2 regions of the Promicromonospora sukumoe genome follow, and region 1 is predicted to be linked to the other one. Evidence: riboswitches for the same ligand, from Rfam matches in the RefSeq annotation. Region 1 holds a riboswitch; the other holds the start of a gene.

The links. A riboswitch is a leader RNA that binds a small molecule or an ion and turns the genes downstream of it on or off. The one in region 1 is predicted to bind cyclic di-AMP.
Region 2: it holds a riboswitch for cyclic di-AMP, as region 1 does, so the genes downstream of both, FHX71_RS03335 (C40 family peptidase) here and FHX71_RS28615 (C40 family peptidase) in region 1, are expected to answer to the same signal.

The regions. Positions count from the first base shown of each region.
Region 1 is NZ_JACGWV010000004.1:38,629-46,059, forward strand. Features, by position in the region: gene FHX71_RS28600 (ion transporter) at 1-445, opposite strand, end outside; gene FHX71_RS28605 (GlsB/YeaQ/YmgE family stress response membrane protein) at 656-922, shown strand; gene FHX71_RS28610 (hypothetical protein) at 936-1,877, shown strand; gene FHX71_RS28615 (C40 family peptidase) at 2,057-2,791, opposite strand; cyclic di-AMP (ydaO/yuaA leader) riboswitch at 2,793-2,989, opposite strand; gene FHX71_RS28620 (hypothetical protein) at 3,153-4,046, shown strand; gene FHX71_RS28625 (S8 family serine peptidase) at 4,167-5,228, shown strand; gene FHX71_RS28630 (C40 family peptidase) at 5,299-5,958, opposite strand; gene FHX71_RS28635 (SRPBCC family protein) at 6,306-6,791, opposite strand; gene FHX71_RS28640 (PASTA domain-containing protein) at 6,876-7,431, opposite strand, start outside.
Region 2 is NZ_JACGWV010000001.1:741,571-749,001, forward strand. Features, by position in the region: gene FHX71_RS03320 (SMP-30/gluconolactonase/LRE family protein) at 1-859, opposite strand, end outside; gene FHX71_RS03325 (cysteine hydrolase family protein) at 1,126-1,725, opposite strand; gene FHX71_RS03330 (purine-cytosine permease family protein) at 1,722-3,149, opposite strand; gene FHX71_RS03335 (C40 family peptidase) at 3,257-4,093, opposite strand; cyclic di-AMP (ydaO/yuaA leader) riboswitch at 4,094-4,248, opposite strand; gene FHX71_RS03340 (FAD-binding oxidoreductase) at 4,453-5,856, opposite strand; gene FHX71_RS03345 (AAA family ATPase) at 5,971-6,489, shown strand; gene FHX71_RS03350 (STING domain-containing protein) at 6,486-7,431, opposite strand, start outside.

The DNA.
Region 1 (7,431 bases):
CCAGCAGGGCTCCCACGGCGCCCATCCCCGGCACGGCCCGCAGCAGGCCGTCGACCACGCGCCGCAGCGACGGCACCACGGTGATCACCCGCAGGACCCGCAGTACCCGCAGGGCACGCAGCGCGGACAGGGACTCGCTCGCGGGGAGCACCGCGACGCCGACGACGAGCAGGTCGAACACGTTCCACGGGTCGCGGAAGAACTTCCGGCCGTAGGCGACCATCCGCAGCACCAGCTCGAGCACGAAGAAGCCGAGCATGGTGTGGTCGATCGCGATCAGGACGTCGAGGGCCGCGCCCGTCACCATCGTCTCGGCGCCGAGGACCAGGGCGTTCGCCAGGATCACCCCCAGCACCAGGTTGGTGACCCACTTCTGGTCGAGGAACGCCCGGAGCCGTTCCCGTCCGGTCCGCGGTACCGCCTGCGTGCCGATGTCCTGGTTCATCCGGTCTCTCCTCAACGTTCCCGTGCCCGGAGCCCGTGCTCCGGCAGTGCCTCGGGCCCCGTGCCCGGCCGAACTCTAGCGCTGCGGTGCGCCCTGTCTTGTCCGCCTGCAATGTCCCGATATAGGTCTAATCGGCGGGTCCGGTGGCAACTGAACCAAATCAGTGCTTGAGTAGAGCACAAGCAAGCAACACGACTGGAGGAAAATGCCATGGGCTTCTGGGCCTTTCTCATCCTCGGACTGATCGCCGGTGTCATCGCACGCATCGTCATCCCGGGCAAGCAGCCGGGCGGTTTCTGGGTCACCTTGCTTCTCGGCGTGCTCGGAGCCATGCTCGGCGGCTGGCTGGGCGGCCTCCTCTTCAACATCAGCTTCGACGCGTTCTGGTCCTGGTCGACCTGGCTGTTCGCGGTCATCGGCTCGATCATCGTCATCCTGATCGCCCAGGCGATCTTCGGTCGGCGCAAGACCGCCTGACCGGCAGACCGCTGTGGCCCGCGGCCGCACCGCCCTCGTCGTCGCCCTGACGACGCTGGTCGGGGCGGCCGCGGTCGCATGTTCGGGCGGTGCGCCCACGCCGTCGTCGACCCTGGGCCCCGTGCCCGACGACGTGGCCGGCCACCTCACCGTCCAGGTGGACCAGGGGCGCACGCAGTACGCCGCCCGGGAGATCGTCCTCGCGGTCACCAACGACTCGGACGAGACGATGACGCTCCTGTCGGGCGTCCTGGACGCGGACGGCTTCGGTCCGTCGCACCCCACCAAGGAGAACCGCACCCCGGCGCTGCGGCCCGGCACGACGCGCGACGTCTACCTCGGGCTGGGCGAGGCGGAGTGCGCGGGGTTCCCGGCAGGGCCCGGCGAGCCCGTGCCGGACGCCGCGCCGTCGGCTGTCCTCATGCTGGCCCTGGGCGAGTACGACGACCTCGGGCCGGCCACCGACGTCGTCGTCGACGAGGTGGGCGACCCCGGCGGCCACCTCGCCCGGAACCACGCGGTGGACTGTGCCGGCGCGGCCGTCGCCGCGGGCGTGAGCCTGACCGTCGACGCCGACGTCCCCGTCGAGACCCGGGACGGTGAGCTCACCGCGCTGGTCACGCTGCGGGTCGAGCCGGTGGACGGCGGACCCGAGGTCACGATCGACCGCATCGCCGGGACCACCATCATGAACAACCCCGACCCGGGCGACGACGGCTCCGGCTGGACCGGCGCGGCGCTCGACGGCCAGCGGTCCGGCGGCAGCGTCACGCTGCCCGTCGTGCCCGCCCGCTGCGACGCCCACGCCGTCGGCGAGGACAAGCGCGGCACGTTCCTGCCCGTGTCGGCGAGCGTCGACGGGGTGGCGCAGCACGTGATCTACGTGCCCATGCCGGACTCGGCACGCGCCGACCTGGTCGCGTTCATCGCGGAGAGCTGCGACTGGCCGGAGTAGGGCGCGCCTCGCGGGGGAACGCGAAAGGCGCCGCCCCGCCGTCGGGCCGGGGCCCGAGGTGGAGGCGGCGCCTCACTAGGTGCTGCGGCTCAGACTCTGCTCTTTGTCGTCTGAGCCTGCGGCTCCGCTCCGGGCGAGTGCCTCGTTCCTCGGCCCTCACCCTGCGCTGCGCCTCCGGCTCAGACGACCCGGATGAAGGTCGGGCTGTTCTGCCACATCTCGGTGTAGCGCACCGGCATGCCGGCGGCCCAGGCCTCGATGATCATGCCGTTGCCCGCGTAGAGGGCCACGTGGCCGGGCGTCCAGACGATGTCGCCCGGCTCGGGGTACGTGACCTGGTAGCCGGAGCTGAGCATCGCGCTCGAGGAGTGCGGCAGGGAGACACCGAGCTGCGCGTACACGTACTGGATCAGGCCGGAGCAGTCCATGCCCTCAGCCGGCGAGGCGCCGCCCAGCACGTAGGTGATGCCCAGGTAGTTGAAGGCGATGTTGACGGCCTGCTGGCCCACCGGCACGGGGTCCGGGGCGTCGACCGAGACGACGGCGGGGCCCTCGCCCTTCTCGCCGTCGGCGCCCTTCGAGGTGCCCAGGGCTTCCATCTCGATCGGCATCTTCGCGTCGGCCGGGACGGTCACGGTGGGCGCGCCGACGAGGGACTGCTTGGCTACCGCGGTGAGGGAGTTGAGGTCGACCGAGTTGAGCTTCGCGGTCTTGACCTCGGTCTTCAGGTCCATCGCGGGGGCCGCGTGGGCCGTCGTCGCGATGGTCGAGATGAGGACGCCGCCTGCGGCTGCCGCGATGGCGCCACGGCGGGCGACGGTGCCGGCGTTCTCGGTGGCGGTACGAGCGAGGATAGTCAGTGGTGTCTGGGCCGGGCGGCTGTCACGATGCCGTCCGCGGAGGGAGTTCGTCACCTAAGGTCTCCTGTACCGCCTGCGAGGTCAGCTGTCGGGTTCGGGTGAGGAGTGCTACCCGGCCGCACGGCTTACAAGGGGGTACCGTCCGGCTTCACCCCGAGGACGACGATCCTGCTGTCGCCCGGGAATGGGTCCCCCGCTCCTGTCTTGAACGTCTGGTCACGAACCGGTGACAGGATTCGGCGTCCGGATCGCGACTCCACCGTGGGGGTGGAGCAGAAGTCAAAGTACACACGTTCATGGAAAAAGTCACGATCGGGTTACGCATTCCGGTCTGACCCAACGAAGGCGCAGATTTGCGCCGTTTCGGGCGTCCGGGGTTATGACCGACATCACACATCCGCTAGCGTTCGGCCGCATGGGCGAATCGCACTCCCGTATCTCCGCCTGGTGGGTGTTTCCCATCAGTGCGATCGTCTGGTGGGCCTGCGGCTTCCTGCCGTGGCTGGCGCAGATGTCGTACCAGGTCACAGGCATTGCGGAGGCGTCCGACGCCGCGGCGGCCGGACTGCTCCCGCTGCCGTTCACGGCTGACGGCGCCGTCGCGGGCCTCGTCGTCATGGCCCTGATCGGCGGCCTGCTCTCCGGCGTCACCGCCCGCCTCCCCGCCTCGGCCGGCGCGGGTGCGGCCGCCGCGATCGCGGGCACGCTGACCGCCATGGCGGCCGCGGGCGGCTCGTCCTGGTGGCTCGCGGCCCGCGAGACCGTGCCCGGTGACGCCATGCCGCTCGGGATGCTCGTCGTCACCTGCGCCGCGGGCCTCTTCGGCCTCGCGGCGGGCCTCCTGGCCGGCCTCGGGCCCGCGGCGCTGCGCGGCGTCGCGCTCGCCCTGCCCGTGGTGCTCCTCGACGGCTGGTTCTGGGGCCTCGTGCCGGGCGGCTCCGTGTCCCCGGTCGGCACCTGGTGGATCTTCGCGGTGGCGCTGGGCGTCGCGTTCGGCCTCACCGTCGACAGCCGGCCGATCGAGCTGCTCGGCTGGCTGCCCGCCGCCGGCGTCGTGTGGGTGTTCCAGGCGGCCGGCCCCGCCCTGCTGGCCGTGCAGGAGAACATCTGGCCCGGCTCGGCCCTCAGCGAGGACCCCCTGTCCGCGGTAGCGATGGCCGCGGGCAGGATCGCCTCCGCCGCGATCTCTCCCGAGGGGCACCAGCTCGGCGCCTGGGTGGTGGCCCTGCTGCTCGGCGCCTCGATCGCCGCGCTGCGGCTGTCCCGGGAGGCCTCCGACGAGGGCGAGCTCTCCCAGGCCTGGGCCTGATTGCGATCGTGTAAATTTCACCCCCGATCGGACGCGGGGCCTGTTCGGCGCCTGTCCGGTCCCCCTAGGTTTGCCCCAGTTCGGGGGTAATCAACCCCCGTGCGAGCACAGGGGGCACAGATGAACAGGAAGTCCTTTGCCGGCGCCGCCACCTCCGTGGCGCTCGTCGTGACGGCGCTGGTCGCCGTCGCGCCGGGCGCGCAGGCCGCGACCAGCGATCCCCTCCGGGACAAGCAGTGGGGCCTGGACCAGATCAACGCCGAGGCGGCCTGGCCGGCCAGCACCGGCGCGGGCGTGGTGGTGGCCGTGGTCGACACAGGAGTCGACTTCGACCAGCCGGACCTGGCGGGACAGCTCCTGCCGGGTGCCACCTTCACGGGCTGCGCGGACGTCCGTCCGTGCGGCGACGGGGACTTCAGGGGCCCCGACGGCGCCAACGACGGCGACGAGCACGGTACGCACGTGGCGGGCATCGTCGCCGCGGCCACGGACAACGGCATCGGGGTAGCGGGCGTGGCGCCGGACGCCAAGGTCCTGCCGGTCAAGGTGCTCGAGGCCGGGACGGGCTCGTCGCAGGACATCGCGGACGGCATCCGCTGGGCGGCCGACCACGGCGCCGACGTCATCAACCTCTCCCTGGGCTCCGGCCTGGGCGGTCAGCTGCTGACTATCATCGGCGTGGACACCCTGATGCGCGACGCCATCGCGTACGCCCGCGAGCGGGGCGTGCTCACCGTGGCGGCGGCCGGCAACTCGTCGACCCCGCTCTGCAGCGACCCGGCGTTCACCAGCGTCGCGATCTGCATCGGGGCGACCGACTCCGCCGGCCTGCACTCCTACTACTCGGAGCTGCCGGTCAAGCTCGACCTGAAGAGCGTGTCGGCGCCCGGCGGCTCGGGCGGGCTGACCGGCTGCGACGGCGACGTCTGGTCGACGGTCCCCGTCGGCACGGGCTCCGACACCTGCGCGGGCGGCAGCTACGACTCCTACGCGGGCACGTCGATGGCGACGCCGCACGTGGCCGGGGTCGCGGCGCTCCTCTTCGCGCAGGGGCGCACGGCCGACGACGTCGAGGACGCCATCCTGTACACGGCCCGCGACCCGCTCCTGGGTCTGACCGGGCTGTGGACGCCGCTGTACGGGTACGGCGTGGTCGACGCGGCCGCCGCGGTCGCGTACTGAGGCCTGGCGCGCAGGAGCACCGCGGCGCACGCCGCGGTGCTCCTGCGCTCTGGTTGTCGGTACGGGGTCGTCAGTACGGGCGGATGTAGACCGCGTAGTCCTGCCACTGCTCGGTGTAGCGCACAGGACTGCCGTAGTTGGCGGCCTCGACCACCATGCCGTCGCCCGCGTAGAGGGACACGTGGCCCTGGGTCCAGACGATGTCGCCCGGGATCGGCGACGTGACCTGGTACCCGGTCGCCACCATGGACGACGACGAGTGGGGCAGCTCCACGCCGAGCTGCGCGTACACGTACTTGATCAGGCCCGAGCAGTCGAAGCCCGTGGCGGGCGAGCTGCCGCCGTACGCGTAGGCGATGCCGATGTACTGCATCGCGATCGAGATGGCCTGGGCTCCGATGGAGCCGTCGGACGCGTAGTCCGGCGTGGCCGGCTCGGCCTCCTCGGTGGCCGTGGACGTCGCGGTCACCTCTGCTGTGGTGGTCTCCACGACTGGCTCGGGCTCTGGCTCCGGCTCGGGAGCGGGGGTGACCTTGACGGCCTTGCTCTCGATCTGAAGCTTCGCGTCGTTCGCGACCTGCACCGCTGGTGCCGTCGCGACGTCCTTGGCCAGCCGGTTCGAACCGTCTCCTGCGATCGCGTGTGCACTGGGTGCGAACGCTGTGGCGAGAAGTCCGGATGATGCCGCGATCACTGCACCGGAACGAGCTGCGGTGCGGGTGACGGACATGAAGTGAGTGCTAGGAGCGTGATCGGCGCGGTGTCGGCCGCGTCGGACGGTGGTACTCACCGAAGTTCTCCAAGTCGCCGGTTGCGCGGTCCCGTACCGGTCTGGGGAATGGGGTCCGCGGCTGTGCCTCCGGTGGCGCAGCGAATCCGACGCTACATACGGGTACCCACCTTGTCTCGATCAGATAACACTTGTCGTGAAGTATCGGCCTGTCCTAAACGCGCGTAACTTTTCGACCAGATGCCTTTTCCCAGCGTAAGGAGCATTTTCAACACCGAAATGCGGTCCTGACGGCTATGAAAAGACAGTGGACGAAATGTTGCGACACGCGCCTCTCCGGCGGTGTGTCAGCCCTTGTCCCGTGCGCGCAGCTCCGCCTCGGCCTTGAGGTCGGCGAGCTCCGCGTCCACCAGCTCGCGCGCTCTCGGGGCCTGCGCGAGGTCGGTCAGGCCGGCGAGCATCCCGCTCCGCGCGACGGCGAACGTGACCTCGCACGCGGCACCGCCGTCCTGCCCCGCACCACCGTCCGGCCCGACCCCGCGCAGCGGCGTGACCCGGTGCGCGATCCCGGTCCGGACGCCGGGGGTGCCGCTGCTCGACCAGGAGAAGCCCTGGCCCTCGGTGAGTCCGTCCACCTCCCAGGTCGCCGTCGGCAGGCCGGGCTGGTCGATCTCCACCCGGGACCCGACGACGATCGCCCGCTGGGGGCCCAGCAGCGTCACACGGGTCATGGCACTGGTCCAGGAAGGCATCCGCTCGACGTCGGACAGCACCTGCCAGACGACGTCGGCGGACGCCTCGATCCGGGCGCTGGTGCTATAGGCATGAGCCACGGGCCCCAGGCTACGCCGGGCTGGGGAGCATCCGGCGCAGGCTGGGGCCCGTGGCGGGCCTTCGGGTGGAGGTGGCGGTGCCGGTCAGGGACCCGCGGAGATCACGACCGTCACCGGGGTACCCCAGATGACGAGCGCGCCCTTGGCCGGGTCGGACGAGATGACGGTTCCCTCCGGCGCCGTGTCCGACTCCTCGTCCGTCAACGTGCATGCAAGGTGCTTCTGCAGGCACACGACCTCGACGTCCTCGCGGGTCATCGCGACGAGGTCGGGGATCTCGATGACGCTGTCGGCGACCTCTTCGGGCAGGCCGGTGAACTCGGTCGTCAGGTAGATGTCCGTACCGTGCTTCGTGTCCTGCGTCTCGAGCGGCAGGTTCCGCGTCTCGTCGTAGATCACGGTCCGGAACCGGTCGTCGTCGGCGTACTGGTACGTCGCCGCGGTGCCTGGCCGGTCCTCCGAGTCCCGGACGTCCTCCTCGACCTCGACGTCGTCGAGGTTCGTGAGCACCTCCCACGCCGCGGCCCGCAGCTCCGGTGATGCCGGTGCCTGGGTGGCCAGGCGGGCAGCGAGGTCGCGCAGCTGCTCCATGCCGTAGCTCGACGGGGCGTCGACGTCGTCGTAGTTGCTCAGCAGGGCG
Region 2 (7,431 bases), on a different contig from region 1:
GCAGCAGGTTGGTCGCCGTCACGAACAGCCTGTTGCGCTTCGGGCCGCCGAACGTCAGGTTCGAGCAGACCTCGGGCAGCAGCAGCTTGCCGAGCAGGGTGCCGTCCGGGTCGATGCAGTGCAGGCCGTCGTGGGCTGCCGCCCAGATACGCCCGCCGTCGTCGACCCGGACGCCGTCGAAGGCGCCCGTGTCGCAGGTCGCGAGCACCTCGCCGCCGGAGAGGGTCAGGTCGGGGCCGACGTCGAAGCGCCGCAGGTGCTTGCGTTCGCTGTCCGCGACGTAGAGGGTGCGCTCGTCGGCGGAGAAGGCGAGGCCGTTGGGGCCGGCGAAGTCGTCGGTGACACGGGTGACCGAGCCGTCCGGGTCGCGGCGGTAGACGTGGCAGCCGTCGATCTCCGGCGTGGCCGCGAAGCCCTCGTAGTCGCTCTGGATGCCGTAGGTCGGGTCGGTGAACCACACGCTGCCGCCGCTGTGCTCCACCAAGTCGTTCGGGCTGTTCAGGCGCTTGCCCTGCCAGCGGTCGGCCAGCGTGGTGACGGTGCCGTCGGGCTCGGTGCGCGTCACCGAGCGGCTGCCGTGCTCGCACTGGAGCATGCGGCCCGCGCGGTCCACGGTCCGGCCGTTGGCGTAGCCGCCCGGGCTGCGCCAGACGCCGACGGCGCCCGTGGCCTCGTCCCACGCGAGGACCCGGTCGTTCGGGATGTCGCTGAACAGCACGGTGCGCCAGGCCGGCGAGTACGCCGGACCCTCCAGCCAGCTCCCCTCGTCGAAGAGCACCTCGGCGAACGTGTCACCCCGCACCGGCGCGAACCGCTCGTCGTGGCGTTCCCACCGGGCGCGAATCCTGTTCAGGCTCACGTGTGTACTCCTTTGTCCGGTTGCTCACCCGCGGCGGGCGGGCGGTGACGTGCATGAGATCCGGGGGTGGCCGGGTCAGCTTCATTTCGATCGGGCTGGGCCCGAAGATTTCATCCTGGCCGGACAGTCCGGCACAGGTGGAGATTGCGGGTGCCAGGCGATCGAAATTCGGCCCACCCGGCCACCCGTCGAACAGTGGTGTCCGCCCCGGCGAGGCTCGCACGACGTCGTCCAGCCACGACGCCGCGTCGGCCCGACGCCGGACCTCAGCCGGCCCCGAGCACCCCGTCCACCGTCGTGACCTCGATCAGCGGCGCGTACAGCCGCATGATGTCCAGCGCGCGCTCGTGGTTCTCCGGCGTCGAGCCCGCGCAGGCATCGTCGACGACGAGGACGCGGCGGCCGGCGTCGGCTGCGGCGAGCGCCGTCGAGATGACGCAGCAGTCGGTGGCGACGCCCGCGAGCACCAGGGTGCCGGCGTCGCGGGTGGCGGCCGCCAGCTCGGGGCCCCACTTGCCGAACGTGGTGCGTGTGACGACGGGCTCGCCGTCGGCGGCGACGTCGGCGAGGTCGGTGATCTCGTACAGCGGGTCGTCCTCGGGGACGAGCGCGAACGGCCACTGGTCGAAGTAGGCGCGCCAGGCGCCGTCGGGCACGGTGGGGGCGACGTACCTGGTCAGGACGGTGCGGTCCGCGAAGGCGGGGAGCAGGCGCCGCGTCCCGGCGAGCGCGCGCGGGTAGTCGGGCGAGGCCCAGGGGCTGGGCGGGACGGCGAACACGTCCTGCATGTCGATCACGACGAGCGCGGCATCCGGCCCGACGCCCTCCGCACCGGGAGCCCCGACGCCGTCCGCACCCGCGCTCATCGCTCCTCCTGGCGCCGCACCGCGCGGGCGCTCAGCAGGAGCGTCCCGACGAAGCCGAGGGCCAGGGCGACCAGCACACCGAGGTTCGCGAACGCCCAGTTCCCGTCGACCCCGCCGAGAGGGCCGAGCAGGTAGCCCTGCCACTGGAGCCAGGGCGCGTAGGTGTTGGTCACCAGGCCCCAGCCGATGCCGGTGCCGGCGACCACGAGCAGCACGGCGGCCCAGTTCACGGACCCGTACCGGCCGGCGGGGTCGTACAGGTCGGCGTCGGCGTAGTCGCGGCGGCGCAGCAGGATGTCGGCGAGCAGCACGCCGCACCAGGCGGCGACAGGGACGCCGAGCGTGATGAGGAAGCCCTGGAAGGGGCCGATGAAGGAGTCGGCGAAGAACACGACGTAGACCGCGCCGACGACCATCAGCGCGCCGTCGATGGCGGCGGCGACCCAGCGCGGCGCGGGCAGGCCCAGGGAGAGCAGTGCGAGCCCGGAGGAATAGATGTCGAGGGCGGCTCCGCCGATCAGCCCGGCCAGCGCCACGACGACGAACGGGATGAGGAACCACGTGGGCAGGATCGTCGACAGGGCGCCGATCGGGTCGGCGCCGATCGCCTCGTTGAGCACCGGGTCCGAGCCCGCGAGCAGGAGGCCGAAGACGAGCAGCACGACGGGGGCCAGCGAGGCACCCAGGGTGGTCCACCCGACGATGCCGCGCCCGGAGGCGGAGCGCGGCAGGTAGCGGGAGTAGTCGGCGGCCATGTTGACCCAGCCGAGCCCGAAGCCGGTCATCATGAACACGAGCCCGCCGATCACCTGCGGGCTGCCGCCGGCGGGGATGGCGGCGACCGTGGCCCAGTCGATGTGGTCGAGCACCAGGACGATGTAGACGACGGTGAGCACGGCGGTCAGCACGGTGATGACCACCTGCAGCCGCATCACGAGGTCGAACCCGAAGATGCCGGCGACGACCACGATGCCCGCCACGACCACGAGGGCCACGACCTTGGTGACGGTGCCGCCGCCCCAGCCGAGCGTCCCGAGCACGGTCGACGTCGCGAGCGTGGCGAGCGCGACCAGCACGGTCTCCCAGCCGACGGTGAGCACCCAGGACAGCAGGGACGGGAGCTTGTTGCCCCGCACGCCGAACGCCGCCCGGGAGAGCACCATGGTGGGCGCCGACCCGCGCTTGCCGGCCAGCGAGATGAACCCGCAGAACAGGAACGACACCACGATGCCGATGGTGCCGACGATGACGGCCTGCCAGAACGAGACGGCGAACCCGAGCAGGTACGAGCCGTACCCGAGGCCGAGCACCGACACGTTGGCCCCGAACCAGGGCCAGAACAGGTTGCGTGGCGAACCGCGCCGTTCGGCCTCGTCGATGGTGTTCAGGGCATTGGTCTCGACGCTCGTGGGCGCGCTGCTCATGGTGGCGATCCTGCCACGACGCACGAAGGGCCCGCACCGTGCTGGTGCGGGCCCTTCGAGCCGTGCGGGGCGGGCGTCGGCTCCGGGGAAGCCGGAACGCCCGGGGGTCAGCTGATCCGGAGGTAGACCGGGCTGTCCTGCCAGATCTTGGACTCGCGGACGGTCTGGCCGGGGACCGGGGCCTCGATCTGCATGCCGTTGCCGGTGTAGATGGAGACGTGGCCCGGGGACCAGATGATGTCGCCCGGCAGCGCCTCGGCCGCGGAGACCTGCGTGCCGGAGTTGCGCTGCGCCGCCGAGGAGTGCGGCAGCGTGATACCGATCTGGGCGTAGACGTAGGACGTGAAGCCCGAGCAGTCGAACCCGGCGGGGGTCGAGCCGCCCCAGACGTACGGGACGCCCAGGTACTGCATCGCGATGTCGACGATCTGCGACCCGGAGGAGGACGCCGGAGCGGCGGCGGCCTTCTGCACGGGCTCCTCGGCGACGGCGGCGGTCTCGGTGACCTCGGCCTGGACGGGCTCGGCCTCGACGACGGGCTCCGGCTCGGGCTCGGGCTCCGGCTCGGGGGCCGGCGTGACCTTGATGGTGCCGGTCTCCAGCGTGAACTCGCTGTCCGCGGCGACCTTCACGGCCGGGGCGGTGTTCACCTTGGCGGTGACCAGCGCGGCGGTGCTCACGTCGGCGGTGGTCGACTTCGCGGCGGCGTCGCGGACGACGTCGCGCACGGCCTCGAGCTCGGCGGTGTTCGTGCCGGGGTCGCTCGCGGGGGCGGCGTTGGCCGGGACCCCGAGCAGCGAGACGAGCAGTCCCGATCCTGCGGCGACGACCGCGCCACGGCGGGCGGTCGCGGAGAGGCCGCGGGCTGCGGCGCGTGAGAACGGCGTCAGCGGGGTGATGGGCGGGTGGGCAGCACGATGGCGCCCGGGCGTGCGTGTAGTCACAGCATTTCTCCCGGCGCCTACGAGGTGAGCTGTCGGATTCGGATCGGAGAATGACCCGGCCGCGTCGTGCTGGTGCGGCTTCACCCCAAGGGCACCGTCGGTGCCCACGTACTTGGTTCCCCCGTCCCTGTCATCTGTTCAGACAACTCGTGGCGGTGACAGGGCTCGGCGTCCACCACGAGTGCTCACGGAATGCCCGGGAGCGGGACCGACCGTAGCCCGCCTCGGCGCGAAAGTCACGATCGCGTTACGGGCGCAACCGACCGCCTCGGGCCTATTGACCGGAATGTCCGACCTGCACTAAAGGGTGGGCGCCGTCCCGGATCTGCGGACGGCGCCCACCGGGCCGAAGGTCCCGACTAGGACATCCGTCCAGGTCGCACATTGTGGTTCCGCGCGAAGAGGTTGCTCGGGTCGTACCGCCGCTTGACCGCCGCGAGCCGCTCGTAGGTCGGCTCCGGGTACACGGTTGTGACGTCGGTCTCATCGGCCGTCGAGAGGAAGTTCGCGTACGCACCGTGGAGGTGCGGAGCGAGCCTGTCCCACAGCGCGTCCAGCGCCGGCCGGGCGGCCTCGATCGCGGGCGCCGGGCCCCCGGTGAAGGTCGTGACCATGAGCTCTGCCTGCCGGTGCGCGTACGCCGTGGCGTCGCCCGGCACCCGCGACATGGCGCCGCCGAGGCTGCGGACCGCGATCGACGGCGAGCCCGGCGTCGTGCCGGCCTCCGCGAGGATCGCCAGGGTCTCCGCGACCGACTCCCGGTCCACCAGGCCGTCGTGCGCGAGCACGTGGACACCGGGCGGCGGCGTCGCGCCCTCCACCAGGACGTCCGCGTACGCCGTCAGCGCGACGTCGTCCGCGACGACCGTCCCGAGCGCGCGGATCGGGGCGAGCGCCCGGTCCGCGGCGTCCGCGTCGTCGCCGTCGAACGCCACGTGGATCTCCACCGGGGCCTCCGGGCCGCCCGCGAACGGGTTGGCGAGGTTCGCGATCGAGGTCAGCTCCTCCGGCGCCGTGCGCAGGTAGTCCGCCCAGCCCTGGAGCACGACGGCGGCCTCTGCCGCCGGGAACGAGACCTTGCCGAAGAAGACCCGCGTCGTCGGGTGCGCCACGAACTCGAACGAGGTCACCACGCCGAAGTTGCCGCCACCGCCGCGGATCGCCCAGAACAGGTCCGGGTGCTCGTCGGCGCTCGCGGTGACGACGGCGCCGTCGGCCGTGACGAGCTGCGCGGCGACGAGGCTGTCCAGGGCCAGGCCGTAGCGGCGGACCTTCCAGCCCATGCCGCCGCTCAGCGTCAGCCCGCCGACGCCGACGCTCTTCGTGTCGCCCGAGGAGATCGCGAGGCCGTGCGGGGCCAGCGCGTCGGCGACCGGTCCCCAGGTGGCGCCGCCGCCGATCCGCACGAGGCGCGCTCCGCCGTCGACCGGAGCTGAGCCGCCGGCCGGCGTTCCACCGTCGACCCCCGCTGCGCCCTCGACCACCTCCACGCCGGCGAGCGCGCCGAGGTCGATGACGATGCCGCCGTCGTTGGTGCCGAAGCCGGCGAAGCCGTGCCCGCCGCCGCGGACGGACAGGGCGAGCCCGGAGCCGGAGGCGAACCGGACGGCCGCCTGCACGTCGGCCACGGTCTTGGGCCGCAGGACGTACGCCGGGCTGCCGGCGACGAGCCGCGACCGGGCGGCCGCCTCGTAGCCGGCGTCGCCCGGTTCGATGAGGTCGCCGCCGAAGTCGCGGCGCAGGGTGTCGAGTGCTGAGGTCACGAGAATTCCTTCCAGGGCTGGTGTGCCGAACGGAAGGAAGACTCGGTAGACCCGCCAGGTGTGACCGGACGGCGCCGTGACCTGGCTCACGCGGCCTGTGCCATCCTTCCGACCATGGATCCCCTGGTCGTCCCGGTGCCGTCGCTCGTGCTGCTGATCGGCCCCTCCGGCTCGGGCAAGTCCACGTGGGCGGCGCGGCACTTCGGGCCCTACGAGGTGGTCTCGAGCGACCGGTGCCGCGCGATGATCGCCGACTCCGAGGCCGACCAGAGCGTGACGCCCGCGGCGTTCGAGCTCGTCCGGTTCATCGCCGCGCGGCGCCTGGAGGCAGGGCGCCTCGCCGTCGTCGACGCCACGAACGTGCACGCGGCCGCCCGGCGGCACAACCTCGACCTCGCGGCGGCCTGCGGGGTGCCCGCCGTCGCGATCGTCCTCGACCTGCCCGTCGAGCGGATGCTGGCGAACAACGCGGGCCGCGCCGGCCGGGTCGTGGACGACGAGGTGGTCCGGAGGCAGCGGCGCGACCTGGACGAGGCGCTCGGCGTCCTCGGCTCGGAGGGGTACGCCGCGGTCCACGTGCTCGACGAGGCGACGATCGACGCCGTGACGATCGAACGGGTCCAGGAGCCCTAGCGCAGCCCGGGGTCCAGCCCCGGGAACACGGCTCGCGCCCGCTCCACCCGGACGACGTCCCGCATGAGCCGCCCGCTCTCGCGCTCGGTGTCCTGCCGTACGCGGTCCAGGAGCCGCAGGTGGAACCGGTCGATCTCCTTGGCCTCCAGCTCGTCGCGCGCCGTGCGCAGGCGCGCCGTCTCCTCGCCGCCGACGCCGAGGTGCGCCACGCGCTGCTCGATCGTGTCGCTCATGGCCGACATCGTGGTCGGGAAGACGTCCAGCAGTCGCAGCGGCTCGCCGCGGCGTGGTGGCAGGGCCTTCATCGAGCGGGGCCGCGACAGGTTGTCGTCGAGCACCGCGTCGACGATCTGCCCGGCCTCGGCGATCTCGCGCGCGATGAAGTCGTCCTGCGCCCACGACAGGTGCTCCGGCAGGACGACGGTCAGCGTGACCGTCGCGACCTGCGCGGCCTTCAGGCGACGCCCGCCGACCGTGAGGTGCGCGCTGCCCGGGTCGTGCCGCAGGCGCCGCAGGATCTGGGAGACCGGCCGGACGAAGTTCTTGAGGTAGCCCAGGGAGAGCGCGTTCGCCGCCGAGATCTGGGTGAGCGGCGTCCGGAAGTAGGAGGTGAGCGGGTTGTCCGAGTCGGCGCGGCCGAGCGTCGCGAAGACGGACCGCACGTCGACCAACCGTTCCGCCAGCCGTTCACGGGACCCGGCCGGGTCGGAGGTGTCCAGCTCCAGCACCTGGAACATGCTCGCGCCGCCCGGGCGGCGCGCGGTGTCGACGATGACGACGTCGGGCACGCCCAGGGCCTGCGCGACACCCAGCTCGTACGTGACGCCCGGGTCCTCGTGGCTGATGTCGGCCAGCACGACCGCGGCGTCCTCGAGCTGGCGCAGGTCCTCCTCCGCGGTGTCGCCAGGCTGCGACTCGTACAGCTCCAGCCCGAGCTCCCGC